One region of the Alicycliphilus sp. T452 genome, then DNA from elsewhere that is predicted to be linked to it. Evidence: predicted binding sites of a transcription regulator. Region 1 holds the regulator's gene; each other region holds the start of a gene.
The links. The regulator FNR, encoded in region 1, switches genes on or off when oxygen is low (the NO sensors DNR and NnrR bind a similar motif). The targets are predictions, from matches to a motif close to TTGATNNNNATCAA.

Region 1 (4,009 bases):
CACTCGGCAAATCCAAGTTCACGGCTTGCGCAGCCTGCCATGGCATGGATGGCAAGGGCAACCCGGCCCTGGGAGCACCCAATCTGACGGATGACATCTGGCTGCATGGTTGGGGCGAGGCCGCCATTACGGCTATGATCAACAACGGCAAGACCAATGAAATGCCGGCGCAGGCAGGTAAACTGACCGACGCACAGATCAATGTGCTGACGGCTTACATCTGGGGCTTGTCCCACAAGGCCGGCGCTTCACGCTGACGCCAACTCTGCGGCCGGCTCCCTTTTGGAGGGTGCCGGCCGTTTTGTTTCTGGAAGTTGTACTTCCCCCAAGAGATCCCATCATGAAGCCTGCTGAAGACCGGCCCCGCAAGGTGATACCCATTACTCCTGTTGCAGCGGAGAGCCAGCAGCCCGAGATGGTGTCGCTTTACGAGGCCCAAAAGAAGATCTACCCCCGATCCATCAGCGGTGTGTTCGCGCGCTGGCGCTGGGCGATGGTGTTTCTGACGCAGCTGGTCTTTTATGGCTTGCCGTGGCTGGAATGGGGGGAGCGCCAGATGGTGCTGTTTGACCTCGGAGCACGGCGCTTCTACATCTTCGGCCTGGTGCTGTATCCGCAGGACTTCATCTATCTGACAGGCCTGCTCATCATTTCGGCGCTGTCGTTGTTCCTGTTTACGGCGGTCGCGGGGCGGCTGTGGTGTGGCTTTGCCTGTCCGCAGACGGTTTATACCGAGATATTCATGTGGATCGAGCACAAGATCGAGGGTGATCGCAGTGCTCGCATGCGTCTGGACAATGGGTCGTGGACCTTCGAGAAGATCTGGAAGAAATCGCTCAAGCAGGTGATCTGGGTCGCTGTGGCCTTCTGGACCGGCTTTACGTTCGTCGGTTATTTCGTCCCGATCCGGGAACTCGGCGGCGAACTGCTGATGCTGCATGGCTCCTGGCAGATCTTCTGGGTGCTTTTCTATGGCTTGGCGACCTATGGCAATGCGGGCTATCTGCGTGAACAGGTCTGCAAGTACATGTGCCCCTACGCACGTTTCCAAAGCGCGATGTTCGACAAGGACACGCTGATCGTCACCTACGATCCGGAGCGGGGCGAGCCTCGCGGACCGCGCACCAAGAGCGTTGACTACAAGGCCAAGGGGTTGGGGGACTGTATCGACTGCACATTGTGCGTGCAGGTCTGTCCTACGGGCATCGACATTCGCAATGGCCTGCAATACGAATGCATTGGCTGTGGCCTGTGCGTGGATGCATGCGATACCGTGATGGACAAGATGAAATATCCGCGGGGGCTGATTCGCTTCTCCACGCAGAACGGTGTGAAGAACCATTGGACCCAGTCGCAGATGATCAAGCGCGTGCTGCGTCCGCGCGTGCTGTTTTACACCAGCGTACTGGTTGTGCTCTGCGTCGGGATGCTGGCCAGCCTGGTGGTGCGCACGCCTCTCAAGGTGGACGTGGTGCGCGACCGTGCGGCGCTCTCGCGCATCGTGGCAGGGGGCAAGCTGGAGAATATTTACCGGTTGCAGATCATGAATGCCACCGAAGGGGCCCAGCGTTATGTCATCAGCGCGCGCGGGCTGCAAGGGCTGGAGGTGGCTTCCGAGTCGGAAGTCGATATCGGCCCTGCGGAGTCGCGATGGGTTGCCGTGCGCCTGCAGATCCCCTATGGGTCGGCGCCACCGGGCTCGCACACGGTGTATTTTGATATCCAGTCGCAAGGCGACAAGGGGCAGGTGGCAGAGAAATCTGTATTCCTTGTCCCGCGCTGAGGCCACGGATCCGCACCGAGTTTTTGCATGGCCCCGAAAGGGCACGGAGATCGTAACGATGTCGAAAGATGGATCAATGAACGCAGCCCCCGAGTCGCAGCCGTGGTGGAAGTACGGTCATGTATGGCTGGTGATCGCGGGTCCGGTGATCGTGGTCATTGCCGGTTTTGTCACCCTCTGGCTTGCGCTTTCTCAGCCGGATCCCGTGCTGGCAGAAGACTACTACCAGCGTGGCCTGGATATCAACAAGACGCTGAAGAATACGGACCCTGGCATGACGCCCGCGATGAAGGGGCGCAACCATGCAGCCACGCCAATGCAGGACCAGCCGCGCTGAGGTTCTAAGGGGAATCAGGGGGGCGATTGCACTTTGCTTGCGCAGAACATGGTGCTAGGCTTTGACCCATGACAAGGAGGCAAGAGATGTGGAAGCAGCGGTTGATGTGGGTAGCCTGGCCCGCCTTTCTCATGGCGGGGGTTATGGAAATGGTCGTGTTTGCCTTTGTGGATCCCGAGGCATTGCAGTGGTTTGATCAGCCCGTCAATCTTTCGAGGCAAGGCGTCTACACCGTGGCGTTCTTCGTTTTCTGGATCGTCATCATGGCTTCGAGCGTGCTTACCACGATGTTGTCCTTCTCCCCCTTTGAACTCAACCGCTGCCCTGTACCCGAGGGTGACAGGCCGCTCGACTGCGCCAAATACATGCCCTGACTCATGGGCTTTTGGGGCAATTAGAGGCAGGATTGCTGGCTGTTGACGATGCGCTTCAGAGCGTCGGTGTCCACGATGCGTACGTGGCGTTGCCTGACTTCCACGATACCTTCTTCGACGAACTTGGAGAAGGTGCGGCTCACGGTTTCGAGCTTGAGGCCCAGGTAACTGCCAATTTCCTCGCGTGTCATGCGCAATACCAGTTCCGATTGGGAAAATCCCCGTGCATGCAGGCGCTGCACCAAATTCAGCAGGAAGGCGGCAAGACGCTCCTCGGCCCGCATGCTTCCCAATAGCAGCATGACGCCGTGTTCGCGGACGATCTCGCGGCTCATGATCTTGTGCACATGGTTTTGCAGTGCGGTGACCTCGCGCGAGAGCTCCTCGATGCGGTCGAATGGCATGACGCAAACCTCGGCGTCTTCCAGGGCCACGGCATCGCAGGTGTGCCGGTCGTTCACGATGCCATCCAGACCGATGATTTCTCCGGCCATCTGGAAGCCTGTCACTTGATCGCGTCCATCCTCTGTCGCCACGCAGGTCTTGAAGAAACCCGTGCGAATGGCGAACAGGGAGGTAAATGGTTCGCCGTTGCGGAACAGTGTGCCGCCGCGCTTGACCTTGCGGCGCACGGCGACGACATCATCAATGCGCTTGAGCTGCTGCTCATCCAGCCCCACGGGCATGCACAACTCGCGCAAGTTGCAGTTGGAACAGGCAACTTTGATGGATTGCAGGTTGGAGTGTATGGAAACCCTATTCATGTCGCGAGCTTACATCTGAACGCCGTCGAGGCATGGAATGTCACGGATCGTTCAAAGACTTTGATCCAAAGTCAAATTGTCCCCATCCGGACCGCATGGGTGCTTGATCGGTATCAAGAACGCCCTGGGGACTCTACGGCACAGTACGCCGCAAATGCAAGGAATCCCGTCATGACAGTCGTTACAACCGAGCTCTTGCGTCGCTTTGACGTGCCTGGGCCGCGCTATACCTCCTACCCAACAGCAGACCGTTTCGTGGAGGCATTTGGTGAGAAAGAATACATCCTGGCCTTGCAGCAGCGTCATGTAGGGTCAGCGGCCAAGGCGATGCCCTTGTCTCTTTACGTGCATATTCCGTTTTGCGAATCTTTGTGCTACTACTGCGCCTGCAACAAGATCATTACCAGGCATCCGGAGCGGGCCGAGGTCTATTTGCGCTACCTGAGCCGCGAGATCGACCTGCACACCGCGCACTGCGGCGTGGGGCAGCAGGTGAGCCAGCTGCATTTCGGCGGCGGCACGCCCACCTTCCTGTCCGATGATGGCTTGCGCGAGCTCATGGGCATGCTCAGGCGCAGTTTCGTGCTGGTGCCAGGGGGCGAGTATTCGATCGAAGTGGATCCTCGCACCGTGGATGAGAAGCGGCTCGCCCTGCTGGCGGAGCTGGGCTTCAACCGGCTCAGCTTCGGGGTGCAGGATTTTGACCCCGAAGTGCAGAAGGCGGTGCATCGTATACAGCCTGCCGAGAAGG
Region 2 (4,009 bases), on a different contig from region 1:
AGCTGGCCCAGCAGAAGGCCGAGCGCGAGAAGCGGCTTGCCGAGGAGAAGCGGCTGGAGCAGCAAAAGGCCGAGCAGGAAAAGCAGAAGAAACTGGCCGAGGAGAAACGCAAGGCCGAACTCGAAGCCAAGCGGGCCGAGGAATTCCGCAAGGACCAGATGCGCCGCATCGCGGGCCTGGCCGGCGCCACGGGCGGCGAGACGGCCACGGGCACCGCGCAGCGCAGCGCCGGCCCCTCGGGCGGCTACGCCGGCAAGGTGGCGGCCAAGGTCAGGCCCAACATCGTCTATCCCGATCTGGTGGAAGGCAACCCGCGCGCCGAGGTCGAGGTGCGCGCCGCGCCCGACGGCACCATCGTCGGCACGCGCATCCTGCACTCCAGCGGCAACAAGGCCTGGGACGACGCCGTGGTCCGCGCGCTGCAGCGCACCGAGACCCTGCCGCGCGACGTGGACGGGCGCGTGCCCTCTTCGCTGGTGATCGGGTTCCGCCCGAAGGACTGAGCTAGCAAAAAAAGAGCTGCCAGCGCTTGCCCTACCTGTATTTCAGGCCACTTCGTGCCTGAAATGAAGGAGGGACAAGCGCTGGCAGCTATGTTTTTTGAAGAACCGTCAGGAGCGCTGCTCGATCATGCGGTTGATGCGCAGCGCCGCCAGGGTGCATGCCACGCCCGACAGCAGGTACAGCGTCACGGCCCCCAGGCCGAAGCGGGCCGACAGCCCCAGCGCCACCAGCGGCGCGAAGGCCGCGCCGATGAGCCAGGCCAGGTCGGCCGACAGCGCCGCGCCCGTGTAGCGGTAGCGGGCGGAGAAGTTGGCCGTGACGGTGCCCGAGGCCTGGCCATAGGACAGCCCCAGCAGCACGAAGCCCGCCAGCAGGAACACATTGCCGCCGAGCTCGCCCCCGCCCAGCAGCCAGGGCGTGGCCAGGCTGAACAGGCCGATGAGCACCGCCATGGCGCCCAGCAGGCTGCGCCGCCCCACGCGGTCGGCCAGCCGGCCCGAGAGCGCGACGGCCGCCACCGCCAGCAGGGCCCCCACGACCTGCACGCACAGCACCTCGGCCATGGAGCGGCCCGAGTACAGCGACATCCACGACAGCGGGAACACCGTCACCACGTGGAACAGCGCGAAGCTGGCCAGCGCGGCGAAGGCGCCCAGCACCACGTTGCCGCCTTCGTCGCGCATCAGGCGCGCCACGCCCACGGGCTCCAGCTCCTTTTCCTCCAGCAGCTCGGCATAGGACTGCCCCACCACCAGCCGCAGGCGCGCGAACAGCGCCACCACGTTGATGGCGAAGGCCACGCAGAACGGATAGCGCCAGCCCCAGTCCAGGAACTCGGCCAGCGACAGGCTGCCGTACAGGTAGGCGAACAGGCTGGCCGCCAGCACGAAGCCCAGCGGCGCGCCCAGCTGGCCCAGCATGGCGTACCAGCCGCGGCGCTCGGGCGGCGCCGCCATGGCCAGCAGCGACGGCAGCCCGTCCCAGGAACCGCCCAGGGCCAGGCCCTGGCCGAAGCGCAGCGCGACCAGGGCCGCGATGGCCGCCGCGCCCGCCGTCCGGTAGCCGGGCAGGAAGGCCATGCCCACGGTGCATACGCCCAGCACGAACAGCGCCAGCGTGAGCTTGGTGCCCCGCCCCCAGCGCCGCTGCACGGCCATGGAGATGGCGGTGCCGAACGGCCGCGCGACGAAGGCCACGGCAAAGATGGCGAAGGCGGCCAGGGTGCCGTCCAGGCGCGACAGGAAGGGGAACAGCAGCGACGGAAAGACCAGCACGCAGGCGATGCCGAAGACGAAGAAGTCGAAATACTCCGAGGCGCGCCCGATGACCACGCCCACGGCGATCTCGCCGGGGGTGACGTCCTCGTCCGTATGGGCGCGCGACAGGGAGGCCGCATCCTCGTGGCCGTAAACGGGGTATGCGATGGAAGCGCTAGTCATATTCTCCCCAGCTCCTTTTTGTTAGACACGACACCGTTCTACACGCAAGTCCATTGGTCAACAAGTGCGCTTTCACCAGGGCCATAGCCGGGAAAACCCCTAATTCAGATCGGGTATCGCGCAGCGCCCGACACGCCCAAAAACCATGCCTGGCGCGCCATTGAAGCCCATTGTTTGACCCTGGACAAAATGTCTCACTGCAAAAAGCGCTAGCCGCATTACATTTGCACCCGTTCTGTAATTCGCGTTTACCCCTACGGCGTGCATCTCGCCGGGCTCGGTGGTGGGCGCATTCGTCACGTTCCTCGCATGCTCCACATGAAGAAACTCCGCGGGCCGGCCCGGCTCGCCGCGGCCGTCGCCGCTGCCGGCCTGGCCGGCTGCAGCAAGACCGTCGTGCTCAACCCGGCGGGCGACATTGCCGCCCAGCAGGGCAACCTGGTCATCACCGCCACCCTGCTGATGCTCAGCATCATCGTGCCGGTGATCCTGCTGACGCTGCTGTTCGCCTGGAAATACCGCCAGGGCAACGCCGGCGCCGACTACGACCCCGACTGGCACCACTCCACGGTTCTGGAGCTGGTGATCTGGACCGTTCCGCTGATGATCATCATCGCGCTGGGCGCCCTGACCTGGATCGCCACCCACAAGCTCGACCCCTACCGGCCGCTGGACCGCATCGACGCCCAGCGCGCCCTGGCCGCGGACACCCGGCCCCTGGAGGTGCAGGTGGTGGCCATGGACTGGAAGTGGCTCTTCTTCTATCCCGAGCAGGGCATCGCCACGGTGAACGAGCTGGCCGCGCCGGTGGACCGGCCGATCACGTTCAAGCTCACCGCCACCTCGACCATGAATGCGTTCTACGTGCCCGACCTGGCCGGCATGATCTACGCCATGCCCGGCATGCAGACCGAGCTGAACGCCGTGATCAACAAGCCCGGCGTGTTCCCGGGCCTGGCCTCGCACTACAGCGGCAAGGGCTTCTCGGGCATGACGTTCAAGTTCCACGGCCTGTCGGACGCCGAGTTCGCCCAGTGGGTGGACAAGGCCAAGGCCGGGGGCAAGCCGCTGGACAAGGCCGCCTACCTGCAACTGGCCAAGCCCAGCGAGCGCGATCCCGTGCAGCGCTTCTCCAGCGTGGAGCCGGGCCTGTACCACCGGGTGCTGAACCGCTGCGTGGAAGACGGCCAGCCGTGCATGCACGAGACCATGGCCATGGACGCGCGCCGCGGCGCGCCCGCCCCCAAGGCCGCCGGCCCCGCCCATCACGAGGCGGCCGGCCACCACCACCAGTGAATCTGACGAGCCAAGAGATCCGATATGCCTGAACACACTACCCCGGCCCACTGGCTGCTGGGCCGCATCACCTGGGACTCGATCCCCATGGCGCACGAGCCCATCGTGCTCTGGACCTTCATCGCCGTGGTGCTGGGCGGCCTCGCCGTGGCCGCCGCCCTCTTCAAGTTCCGCCTGTGGGGCCCGCTGTGGCGCGACTGGTTCTGCAGCATCGACCACAAGAGGATCGGCATCATGTACATGGTGCTGGGCCTGGTCATGTTCCTGCGTGGTTTCGCCGACGCGGCGATGATGCGCCTGCAGCAGTCCATGGCCTTCGGCGAGAACATGGGCTACCTGCCGCCGCACCACTACGACCAGATCTTCACGGCCCACGGCGTGATCATGATCTTCTTCGTGGCCATGCCCTTCGTCACGGGCCTGATGAACTACCTCGTGCCGCTGCAGATCGGCGCGCGCGACGTGTCCTTCCCGTTCCTGAACAACTTCAGCTTCTGGATGACCACCGGCGGCGCCGTGCTGGTCATGCTGTCGCTGTTCCTGGGCGAGTTCTCCACCTCGGGCTGGCTGGCCCTGTCCAACCTGGGCGCGCAGGACCCGGGCGTGGGGCTGGACTACTACATCTGGGGGCTGCAGGTGGCGGGCGTGGGCACCACGCTGTCGGGCATCAACCTGATCGTGACCATCATCAAGATGCGCGCGCCGGGCATGCAGCTCATGAAGATGCCCGTGTTCAGCTGGACCGCCCTGTGCACCAATGCGCTCATCGT
Region 3 (4,009 bases), on a different contig from region 1:
CTGTTCACGAAACAAAGACATAGCGCGTGCAGCAGACGGCGGAGGGCTATTATCGGTCCGCGGACACAAGCCTGCAGGCCGGCGTGCCAACCATGTCTTTGCTACCCACCTTCTCCCTCCTGGGCAGCGGCCCCGCCGTGCTGCTGCTGCACGACGCCGACGGCGATCACCTGAGCTTCGCGCCCCAGCTCGAAACCCTGGCCGCCGCCGGCTACCGTGCCGTCGCCTGGGACATGCCGGGCTACGGCCGCAGCGCGTCGGTGGAGCCCTACGGCTTCAAGGGGCTGGCCCAGCGCTGCCTGCTGCTGCTGGACGCGCTGCGGTGCGGCGAGGCCACGCTGGTCGGCCACGGCTTCGGGGCCATGCTGGCGCTGGAACTGGCGCTGCGCGCGCCCATGCGGGTGCGGCGGCTGGTGCTGTGCGCGGGCGGTCCGGCGCTCGATGCGGCGGCCACCGCCGCCTGGGTGGCGCCGCGCCTTGCGGCGCTGGAGCAGGGGATGGACATGGCCCGGCTGGCCGAACGCCTGGTGGCGCGCGACGCCGGCGCCGATGCCCTGCCCGAGGGGCTGCAACTGGCGCGCCACGCCATGGGACGCGTGCATGCCGCCACCTACCGCCGCGCGCTGCAGGCGCTCACCGTCTTCGCGCGCCGCGCGCCGGACCTGGCGCGGCTGCATGTGCCCACGCTGCTCATCGGCGGCGAGCAGGACCGCTGCACCCCGCCCGAGGCGCTGCTGGCCCTGGCCCATGTGCTGCCCGACGCGCGCGCCGTGCTGCTGCCCGGCGTGGGCCATTGGCCGCAGCTGGAGGACCCCGAGGGTTTCGAGGGCGCGCTGCTGGAGTTCCTGGCCGCGTCTCCCCAGGTTCTTCATTGAAGCCGTCCCGGCCCGGGGCGCAGGATGGTCTGTCGCGGCGCAGGGTTTTTGGGGTTATCCCAGTCTGGCTAACATGCCTTGCATGAACATGCTGCCGCAGCCCAGGCCCTCCTTCAAGGCGCAGATGCACCGCGCGCGCGAGGATGCCATCGTCGAGGCCGCCAGCCGGCTGCTGGGCGAAAAGGGCTTCGAGACCATGACCGTGGACGAGGTGGCCTGCGCCGTGGGCATCGCCAAGGCCAGCCTGTACAAGCACTTCGCGGGCAAGGACGACCTGTGCGCGGCCGCCATGGTGCATGTGGTGGGGCGCCTGCAGCGTTTCCTGGACGAATTGCCCGCAGGGCTGCCGGCGCTGCTGCGGCTGCAGGCCCTGCTGCGCTGGCTGCTCGAACTGCAGCTGGGCGACGAGACGCCGCTGCTGCCCGGCCGCAACTCCGCGCTGGCCCAGGCGCTGCGCACCTGCGATGCCTACCGGGCGTCCATGGAGGAGGTGCATGCGCGCATCCTGGGCTGGATCGCCGAGGCCCAGGCCGCCGCGCAGCTGCGGCGCGAGCTGCCGCCCGAGGTGATCCTGTGCGCACTGCTTGCGCGCTCGACCGACCCCATGCTGGCCATGCTGCGCGAGCGTGGCCATGGCGACGCCCAGATCCTCGACTGGGCCGTCGCCACCTGCCTCGGCGGCCTGGTCAGCGCACCAGCAGCACCGGAACGGTGCAGTTGGCCAGCACCTGGGTGCTGACCGAGCCCATGACAAGCTTGCCCAGCGAGCCGTGGCCGTGCGTGCCCATGACGACGAGGTCGTACTTGCCCGATTCGGCCACCTTGGCGATGGTCTCGCCGGCCGGACCGACCTTGATCATGGTCTTGGGCTGCACGCCATGGCGGCCCATGAACTTGACCACGGGCGAGAGCACCTTCTCGCCCTCGTCGGCGTAGTAGCTGTCCACCGTTTCCTTGCCCAGTGCGGCGCGCGCGCGCGGGGGCAGCTGCGGCTGCACCGTGATGGCCGTGTACGTATGCGAGCTGCCAAGCATCTCGTCGTGCGCGGCTAGGTAGGCCAGCATTTTCTTGGTGTAAGTGCTGCCGTCGACAGCGAGCAGGATGTTCATTCGTAGTACTCCGTAAACGGGTTGTCAGACTAATCTGCGCCTGCACCTGTTGTCTTGACCTTTGTCATGCCGCGCGCCAATGGGTCTCGCGAGACCTTGCGCATCATACGGCGAGCACGCAGTGGGGCTGGAATGCGGCCTGCTCGCCCTTGCGTGCATAGCCCAGCGGGTTGGCCACCACGCGGCAGCTCCAGGGCCTGCCGTCGGCATGCGTGCCGCTGGCCAGGTAGTCGCTCGGGGCGTGCAGATGGCCATGCAGCCACAGCCGGGCGTGGGGCAGGCAGTCGTCCAGGGCATTGCAGAAGCCCGCGGTGCCGGGCGTCATGCCGTAGCGCGGGTCAGCACTGCGCAGGCTGGGAGCAAAGTGAGTAATTGCTACCGTTGTGCCATCGAATGGCTGCTCCAGGGCCTCGCGCAGCCAGGCCTGGCATGCCAGCGCCTGCTCGCGCAGCTGCGCCGCCAGGAAGGGCTCTCCGCGCCGCGTGCCGCCGGTCTTGCGCAGATAGAAGTCGGCGGCGCGGAAGGCCTTCTCGCGCAGCTTGAGCCGCTGGCCCGGGGAGGCGCCGGCGCCATGCCCGGCCAGCGCGTCGAAGTCGCTCCACAGCGTGGTGCCCACCAGGCGCACCCCCTGCAGCACCACGCTCTCGCGCTCCAGCCAGATCAGTCCCAGGCGGTCGCAGGTGTGGCGCAGGCGCGTGTGCGCGGCATCGAAGTCCTGCCCGTCGTACTCGTGGTTCCCCGGCACGAAGACCACTGGCGTGGGCCAGCCGGCATATTGCGGCAGCGGCGAGAAGCGCGCCAGGCCGAAGTCGCCGTCGGCGAGCTGCGAGCCGGGCTGGTAAGAACCTATGTCGCCCGCCAGTACCAGCACGTCGGCGCCGGGCGCGGGGCTGGGGCTGAAATGGGGGTGGACTTCGAGGTGCAGGTCGGACAGCAGCTGCAGCTTCATGGTTTGGCGTGGCGTGTGGATCGCATTCAGTCGCGGAGCGTGATGGGCGTCGGCGTGTTGCGGGCCGCGCGCGCAATGGTCTCGCGCAGCCAGCGGTGGGCCGGGTCGTGCAGGCGCCGGCGGTGCCACAGCGCGTCCACGTGCACGGCGGGCAGCGTCATGGGCAGCGGGCGCCAGACCAGGTCGCCGCCCACGTCGGCCAGGCCCACGAAGTGCAGCGGCAGCACGGTGAGCAGGTCGGTGGTGGCCACGACGCGGCCGGCGGTGAAGAACTGGTTCACGGTGAGCACGATGCGCCGCTCGCGCCCCAGGGCGGCGAGCGCCTCGTCGATGAAGCCATAGGGCTTGCCGGAGAAGCTCACGAGCAGGTGGTGCGCCGCGCAGTACTGGTCCAGCGAGAGCGGCGCATCCGCCAGCGGATGGCCCGCGCGCATCACGCACACGTACTGGCTGGCGTACAGGCGCACGCTTTCGTGGGCCACCAGGTTGTCGGCCTGGGCGCGGGCCGTGAGGTCGGCCAGCGCGGCCGGGAAATAGCCCACGGCCATGTCGATGGTCCCGTCGTCGAGCAGGCGGCGCGGGTCGCGCGTGGTCAGGGGTATGACGCGCAGCGAGATGCCGGGCGCCTCGTGCTCCGTGATCTCGATGAGCGGCGGGATCAGGGTGGCGCCGGTGGCGTCGGCCATGGCCAGCACGAACGTGGCCTGGGCCGATGCCGGCTCGAAGCCGCCGGGGGCCAGCGATTCCTGCAGCTGCCCCAGGGCCTGGCGCACTGCGGGCCACAGCGCCAGGGCCCGCGGTGTGGGCTCCACGCCATGGCCGCTGCGCACGAGCAGCTCGTCCCCCACGGCCTCGCGCAGGCGGCGCAGCGCATTGCTCACCGCCGGCTGGGTGATGGCCAGCTTCTCGGCCGCGCGCGTGAGGTTGCGCTCGGCCATGACCTCGTCGAAGACGCGCAGCAGATTCAGGTCCAGCGTACGGAAGTTCAGCGGGTGCATGTCCTAATCATTACGATCATGAATATGGATGATTCAATATATTAATTGGACATAATCTAGGGTTAACCCTAGTATCGC

Region 2: cyoA (ubiquinol oxidase subunit II) is a predicted target of FNR. The motif match lies at 2,118-2,131, and genes of this name have one in related genera.
Region 3: ACX12L_RS08520 (universal stress protein) is a predicted target of FNR. The motif match lies at 2,039-2,052, and genes of this name have one in related genera.

What each region holds. Positions count from the first base shown of each region.
Region 1 covers NZ_JBTNEH010000029.1:18,948-22,956, reverse strand. Annotated here, with positions in the region: gene ccoP (cytochrome-c oxidase, cbb3-type subunit III) at 1-257, shown strand, start outside; gene ccoG (cytochrome c oxidase accessory protein CcoG) at 341-1,783, shown strand; gene ACX12L_RS19845 (FixH family protein) at 1,860-2,120, shown strand; gene ACX12L_RS19840 (hypothetical protein) at 2,207-2,494, shown strand; gene fnr (fumarate/nitrate reduction transcriptional regulator Fnr) at 2,515-3,258, opposite strand; gene hemN (oxygen-independent coproporphyrinogen III oxidase) at 3,430-4,009, shown strand, end outside.
Region 2 covers NZ_JBTNEH010000031.1:25,523-29,531, forward strand. Annotated here, with positions in the region: gene tolA (cell envelope integrity protein TolA) at 1-503, shown strand, start outside; gene ACX12L_RS20365 (MFS transporter) at 612-1,943, opposite strand; gene cyoA (ubiquinol oxidase subunit II) at 2,253-3,239, shown strand; gene cyoB (cytochrome o ubiquinol oxidase subunit I) at 3,264-4,009, shown strand, end outside.
Region 3 covers NZ_JBTNEH010000007.1:128,191-132,199, reverse strand. Annotated here, with positions in the region: gene ACX12L_RS08535 (flavin reductase family protein) at 1-8, opposite strand, end outside; gene ACX12L_RS08530 (alpha/beta fold hydrolase) at 93-875, shown strand; gene ACX12L_RS08525 (TetR/AcrR family transcriptional regulator) at 958-1,614, shown strand; gene ACX12L_RS08520 (universal stress protein) at 1,562-1,984, opposite strand; gene ACX12L_RS08515 (metallophosphoesterase) at 2,088-2,933, opposite strand; gene ACX12L_RS08510 (LysR family transcriptional regulator) at 2,960-3,931, opposite strand.